DNA from 2 places in the Paenibacillus sp. AK121 genome. Region 1 is predicted to be linked to the other one. Evidence: riboswitches for the same ligand, from Rfam matches in the RefSeq annotation. Region 1 holds a riboswitch; the other holds the start of a gene.
What was found. A riboswitch is a leader RNA that binds a small molecule or an ion and turns the genes downstream of it on or off. The one in region 1 is predicted to bind S-adenosylmethionine.

Region 1 (3,722 bases):
CCCCGGAAAATTTGCCTGAGCTATTGCTGGCTTCCCTTATTATGGGGGGCAAGCTGCCCATGACAGAAGACCCGCTCGGAGGTCACCGGATTCCGGCAGAAGCCGAATTTGCGATCAGCGGCTATGTGCCGCCTCATGAACGCCGCCCGGAAGGACCGTTTGGCGATCATTTTGGCTATTACTCATTACAACATGATTTCCCTGTGTTTCATGTCAAACATATGCATCACCGTAAAGATGCCATTTATCCGGCAACCATTGTAGGTAAGCCGCGGCAGGAAGACTACTATCTCGGCGAGTTTTTGCAACGTCTGTTGTCGCCCGCCTATCCGCTTGTAATGCCTTCCGTCAAGTCGTTATGGGCATATGCGGAAACAGGTGTACATGCGCTGGCAGCGGCAGTCGTACGTGAAAGCTACTCCCGTGAAGCGCTGGTATCCGGCTTTACCATTCTGGGTCAAGGCCAATTGTCGTTGACCAAATTCCTGATGCTGACGGATCGGGTAATCGATTTATCCGACTTTAACCTGCTGCTCGAAACCATTTTGGAACGATTTAATCCAGCCAGAGATTTGTTTATTTTCAACCATACGTCTCACGATACACTCGATTACACGGGCCGTAAGCTGAATCATGGCAGTAAGGCGATTCTGATGGGAGTAGGCGAGCCTGTGCGTGAATTGCCTCGCGTTTATGAAGGGGGCGATCTGCCGGGAATTCGTGACATCGAACCCTATTGCGGAGGATGCCTCGTTGTATCCGGCTCGTCCTTTGAGCAGGATCCTGAACTCGCTGCGCGTGTATTGGAGCGATTAGCTGCGGGTGAGCAAGAGTGGCCACTTGTCTTTATCGTGGACGATGCCAAAGAAGTTGTTCGCTCCCAAGCTTCGTTCCTGTGGACGGTATTCACACGCTTTAACCCGGCTACAGATATGTACGCCGACAGCGAAGTGCGTTTGCATCACCTGAACTATAAGCTGCCGATTGTGGTGGATGCACGTATGAAGCCGGGCTACCCTGATGAGGTACTGCCGCGTGAAGATATTGTTAAGCTTGTAGATCAACGATGGACGAGTTATTTCGCTTGACGCCTATTAAAGCATCTTAACAGCCGGATTTTACAGATATGAAGGAGGCGTGAAGCATGATACGCAAGCTGTTGGGCGAGCCCCCGCGTGTAAATAATGGTTTCCTGCTGGATGCCATGAATAGCATGTCAGACATGTTACATTTGCTGGAACGACAAATCCAGGCCAGTGGTGATCCGACTCATGACTTTCGGAAGGCGGATATTTTGACGCGTGGTCTAATCTCGTCATTGGATGAACTGGAGCAGAGCTATCATGCTGCCGCCTTTTTTCGTATGAAAGTAAAAGCCGGATACGCTGAAGATATGAGCAAGGATGAAAAATCCGATTATGCCTTGTACGTATTCTTTTATAAGGATGGATTTGTGCGGGTATTCTCTATTTTGGATAAGTTGGGTAACTGGATGAATGACCTGTATGATTTGAAAACAGGGCAGTATAAGGCGCACTATTCTTATTTTACTGTGTTGCGACAGCTGAAGTATCTCAAAATGCATCCTATATTGACCGATAATTTAATTGATATCAAGGACACATATAACGATGCCATCAATCGCCTGCGTAAGCGGCGAAATACGGAGATACACTATATGAACACGGAAATGCAGGATGATCTCTGGCAACGTCACCGTGCTTTGTATGGCAAAATCCAACTGGAGGACCTCGATCACCATCTAGAAGATTTGCAGCAGGGCTTGGAAATGGTATGCCGGTCGCTATTAAACGCATTTTCTTATACTGCGAAACAATGGGAGAACCGGGCAGTGCGCCCATAAATATGACAGAAAATATCCTTTGACAAAGCAATGTAAACTATCTATACTGAAACCTAGTTTCAGAAAAATGCTTGAATTATTTTTTTATATAAACTAAACGGACAGCTAAAGCTGGAGTTTAACATATTTTTCTTATCCAGAGAGGTGGAGGGACTGGCCCGATGAAGCCCGGCAACCCGTTCTTTCCCGGTGTAATGCACCGGGAGGGAACATATGGTGCTAATTCCTACAAAACCGCTAGAGTTATAGCGATTTTGGCAGATGAGAAAAGGTTCGCAAGGTGGGGCCCTTTTCATTCTGTGAAAGGGGCTCTTTTTTGTATAAATAAATAGCGATTTTATACAATCCTGAGAGATGACAACTGGTTAAAAGGGTAAGGAAGAAGTGAAGGGGGTCGCAGCACGTTGATAGAGCTTAAGCAATTAACCAAGCATTATGGTAAAGGCAACCGACGCGTTAATGCGTTGTCCGGGTTGAATCTTTCTATAAAGCGTGGAGAAATATTCGGGGTGATTGGTCATTCCGGGGCGGGCAAAAGTACGTTGATCCGCTGTATTAATTTATTGGAGCGCCCTACTTCAGGCGAAGTATGGGTAGATGGGGTTAATCTTGCCACTGTGAGTCAATCCCAGTTACAGAAGCAACGTCGAAAAATCGGAATGATTTTTCAACATTTTAATTTGTTGTCTTCAGCGACAGTGTATGACAACATTGCATTTCCATTACGTCTAGTAAATACCCCTAAGCAGGAGATGGACAAGAAAGTTCGCGAGCTGCTGGAACTAGTGGGGCTGAAAGAACACAGTGGAAAATATCCGTCACAGCTCTCGGGTGGACAGAAGCAGCGGGTAGGAATTGCACGGGCACTGGCTAGTGATCCGCATGTGTTGCTGTGTGACGAAGCGACGTCTGCACTTGATCCGCAGACGACAGGGTCTATCCTGAAATTGCTGTTGGATATTAATCAACGTTTTAATTTGACCATCGTATTGATTACTCATGAGATGCATGTCATTCAAAGCATTTGTGACCGAGTTGGCGTCATTCATCAGGGCAATATCGTGGAGCAAGGTCCGGTGGCGGAAGTATTTTTGAAGCCACAGCATCAGGTAACTAAGGACTTTATCCAGCGGGAGGCAGAACATCCCGAGGAGTTACAAGCAGCGATTGCAGCTGCAGGTAGCGGGGAATCGGCACAGGTGGTACGTATCTCCTTCTTAGGCAGTAAAACTTATGATGCGATTCTGTCGCGTACAGCTCGAAGTACAGGTGTTGATTTTGCAATCTTGCAGGGAACCATCTCTACGATTAAAAATGTACCGTATGGACAGCTGATCGTTCGTTTTGAAGGAAACCATTCAGATATAGAGCATACGCTGCGCGAAGTATCTGGACAAGGACTTGATGTGGAGGTGATTGACAATGAGCGAACTTGATTTTTCGCAAGTGAGTTGGGAAGAGCTGGGGAATTCTACTCTGGAAACCCTTCAGATGCTCGGGGCATCTGCATTATTCACCCTCGTTATTGGTTTGCCGCTCGGTATATTGTTGTTTCTGGCGAGCCGCTCCTCGTTGACTCTGATGAAGGTGATGTACATTGTATTATCCTTCATCGTTAATATTTTGCGTTCCGTACCATTTATCATTTTGATCGTTGCACTTATTCCTTTTACACGATCGTTGGTAGGTACCTCGACCGGAGTGCTGGGAACCATTCCGCCATTGGTTATCGGGGCTGCCCCTTTCTTTGCACGTCTTGTCGAAACATCTCTGCGTGAAGTGGACAAAGGTGTCATTGAGGCTGCACAAGCGATGGGAGCCTCGACAGGACAAATTATCCGGCGTGTGCTGTTGCGTG
Region 2 (3,722 bases), on a different contig from region 1:
GCGCCGGGTAAAATACTTCCGCCACTGCCGGATGCGTCAGTAAATAATTAGACAACACCGTTGCATTATGCTCATGTCGATCCATGCGCAGCGCTAACGTCTTCATCCCCTTCATCAACTGATAACAGTCGCTCGGGGAAAGCACGGCCCCTATGGAATTGTGCAGGAAGGAAATTTCAGCTGACAGCTCTTTTCCTTTGGTTACAATCAACCCTGCCAGCACATCGTTGTGCCCGCCCAAATATTTGGTTGCGCTATGTACCACAATATCCGCACCCAGTTCCAATGGCCGCTGGAAATATGGTGTTAGCAGCGTATTATCTACAATAGTAAGCAACTCATGTTGTGATGCCCATGAAGCCACCGCTTGAATATCAGTTATCATCATTAACGGGTTTGTAGGCGTTTCTATGAATACAGCTTTGGTATTCGGTCGACATGACTGTTGGAGTGCTTCAAGATCGTTTGTATCCACATAGCTTGCGGTCACACCAAATTTGGATAAAATACGCTCTAGCAAACGATAGGTCCCGCCATAAAGATCCAGCGATACAATGAGGTGGTCTCCCTGTCCAAACAATGCAAATACAGTTTGCAGCGCTGCCATACCTGAGCTGCAAGCAAAGCCTGCATCACCAGATTCAAGTGCAGCAGCAGCCTCTTCCAGTACCTTTCGGGTGGGATTAATCGTCCGAATGTAATCAAACCCAGTGCTTTGGCCCAGACGGGGATGGCGGAATGCCGTAGATTGGTAAATCGGGTAATTAACAGCCCCAGTTACTGGCTCCTCAATTGAACCAATTTGTGCCAATCTGCTTTCGATTTTCCACTGTTTCTCACTCATATGAATCCTCCTGTTCACTTCCATAGTAGGTGCTATAACATATGCTGCAAAAATGGATGTCCAAGACTATACTGCTGCGCTACTGCAAGGTGTTACTGTATAAGGGTAAACGACAAGCCCCTTTTTAAATCTGAGGTCCGATATCATAAGGTGTTTCTTGGTATACATAATAGTTAAGCCAATTTGAAAATAATAAATTGGCATGAGCTCGCCAGATAGAGGGTGGTATGCGTTCAGGATCATCGTTAGGAAAATAATTTTTGGGGACGTCAATATCCAGTCCTTTGGCCACATCGCGGTCGTATTCCCATTTCAGTGAAAGCGGGTCATATTCAGAATGCCCTGTTACAAAAATTTGTTTACCGTCAAGTGTGGCTACTAGGTATACTCCAGCTTCCTCGGATTCGGATAAGACTTCTAATTCGGCAATATGATCAATATCTTCCCGCCGAACTTCTGTATGTCTGGAGTGAGGAGCATAAAACAGTTCATCAAAGCCGCGTAGCAATTTTACTTTAGGTTTAATTACGGTGTGTGGAAATACGCCAAAGCATTTGGTGTCGAGCCCGTATTTAGGGACATCGAAATGATGGTATAAGCCTGCCTGTGAGGCCCAACAGATATGCATGGTCGAAGTTACATTCGTTTTCGTCCATTCAAAGATCTGCCGGATCTCTTCCCAGTAGTTCACATCCTCAAACTCAAGCTGTTCAACCGGAGCTCCTGTAATGACCATGCCGTCAAAACGACTGTTCTTGATCTCATCAAACGTTTTATAGAACATGTTCAAATATTCTTGCGATGTATTTTTGGATATATGAGACTTCATATGCACCAACGTGACATCTACTTGTAGCGGCGTATTACCGACTAAGCGCAACAGTTGGGTTTCCGTCGTTTCCTTGGTAGGCATTAAATTCAAAATGGCGATACGCAACGGACGAATATCCTGATGATAAGCCAAGCTTTCATCCATTACGAAAATATTTTCGCCCTCCAGCACTTCCTTGGCAGGCAGCGTGTCTGGGATTTTAATCGGCATGTAAACTCACTCCTTGATCGGTAAGTTGTGCGAAAATCGTCTGGTAGAGATGCCGGGCATATAATAAAAAGACCTTTCTCAGTTAGAGAAAGGTCATATTTGTATCCATATGCGCCTCTCTCATCTGTCAGGGCTACGCTTTTTTGTACAAAGCGCGAGTCCTGCAAGAATTAGCACCGTGCGATAAAAATCGCCGGTTGCCGGGTATCATCGGGCTAGTCCCTCCACCTGCTCTTGATAAGATTTCGCTATATTCATTTTGGGTTCACAAAGTTCTTGTTGTTCACTTTAATGCATCGGCTGGGCTTCGTCAAGATGGACTTATAAATTTGTGCCCTGCATTCACATTTTGTCTACCTTTTCCATAGGTTAAATCATATCCTCGCTGTCGTAGAAGCTCATATGACTGCTGTTGATTTTGCCCATGATTTTGCGCTTGAAAGGCCGTAGGCCGAGCGTTATACTATACAAGTGCTAATAGGCAAAAATATGGTGCAGCAGTGTAGATTAGAGTGTTTTCTGCGATACTGTGGCAATCTAAAAAAGAACATTTGTGAGGTGAATCCGGAATGGAAGGCGACCCGAGTCCGAATAGGCGGCGATCCCTGAACAACAGCATAGGAATGACTTCAGCTTGCCGAAAGACGGGACGCCAGGCTCTGCACGCTCCAAAAGCCTTCTGCTTTTGATGGTATGCACGCTTACCCGAACCGGCTAACTGGCTAACTGAGTCCATTCCTTATGCTTAAGGTAAACGTATTTCCGTTACGACGGAGCATAAGGAGTGACATATATGAAAATCCGTTTGGTTAACAACGGGGTTTTTACCCCTGTCGAAGAAATTGAAATGGCGCTCACTGCACCGGCAGAAGGCTTTTATTGGATTGATGCCGATGTCGAGGATCTGACAGTGCTCCAGCCCTTATTTTCTATGCATGATCTTGCAGTAGAGGACTGTTTAAGTGAAGAAGAACAGCGTCCAAAGATTGAAATTTATGAAAGCCATTATTTTATCGTTGTAAATAGTATTCGTTTTGATGATGAAGAAATATTTTTGCGTGCTTTGAACATTTTTCTCGGCCGCCATTTTATCATTACGGTGACCAAGCAGAAAATCAATGAGCTTCGTACTCTCAAGCCTATGCTGTGGGAGCAGGAAGTCAGCCAGCCTGACCGTTTTATGTATCTGTTGGTCGACTTGATCGTTGACAACTATTTTCTGGTTGGTGACCGGATTGAGGTTCGTATTGAAAAGCTGGAAGAAGACATTCTAATGCATACGAAAAAGTCGCACTTGAACGAAATCATCGGCTTGCGCAGTGAGATTTTATGGCTAAAAAAAGTGCTCGGCCCGCAAAAGGAAGTCATCAATACCCTGAACAAACGGGATTTGCGACTTATCGACGATCAACTACAAAAATATTTTAGCGACATTTATGAAAATGCTGTGAAAATTTCGGAGACTTTCGAAACTTATCGCGACTTGATGGGGAACCTTAGAGAAGCTTATCAGTCAAGTATCGCCAACCGTGCTAATGAAATCATGCGTGTGTTTACCGCCATTACAACCGTATTTATGCCGTTGACGGTCATTACCGGAATATATGGGATGAACTTTGATAATATGCCTGAGCTTCATACACGTTATGGTTATTTTGTCGTCATTGGGATTATGGTGGCACTAGGTGTCAGTATGTTCTGCATTTTCCGCAAGAAGGACTGGGTTTGAAAAGAAGAGAGTAAACCAAAACTACCAAGCTGGGTGTTTATTCCGATTTTTCAAGCTTGGTCATCAAAAGCAGCAGCTGATTCCTATGAGGAACTCGCTGCTGCTTT

Region 2: another riboswitch for S-adenosylmethionine. It lies ahead of metA (homoserine O-acetyltransferase MetA); the one in region 1 lies ahead of KSP24_RS13665 (methionine ABC transporter ATP-binding protein).

What each region holds. Positions count from the first base shown of each region.
Region 1 is NZ_JAHPJM010000006.1:258,119-261,840, reverse strand. Features, by position in the region: gene KSP24_RS13675 (UbiD family decarboxylase) at 1-1,088, shown strand, start outside; gene KSP24_RS13670 (Cthe_2314 family HEPN domain-containing protein) at 1,145-1,864, shown strand; SAM riboswitch class I at 1,994-2,132, shown strand; gene KSP24_RS13665 (methionine ABC transporter ATP-binding protein) at 2,269-3,300, shown strand; gene KSP24_RS13660 (methionine ABC transporter permease) at 3,287-3,722, shown strand, end outside.
Region 2 is NZ_JAHPJM010000012.1:65,440-69,161, forward strand. Features, by position in the region: gene KSP24_RS19555 (PLP-dependent transferase) at 1-844, opposite strand, end outside; gene metA (homoserine O-acetyltransferase MetA) at 969-1,886, opposite strand; SAM riboswitch class I at 2,004-2,130, opposite strand; gene corA (magnesium/cobalt transporter CorA) at 2,680-3,615, shown strand.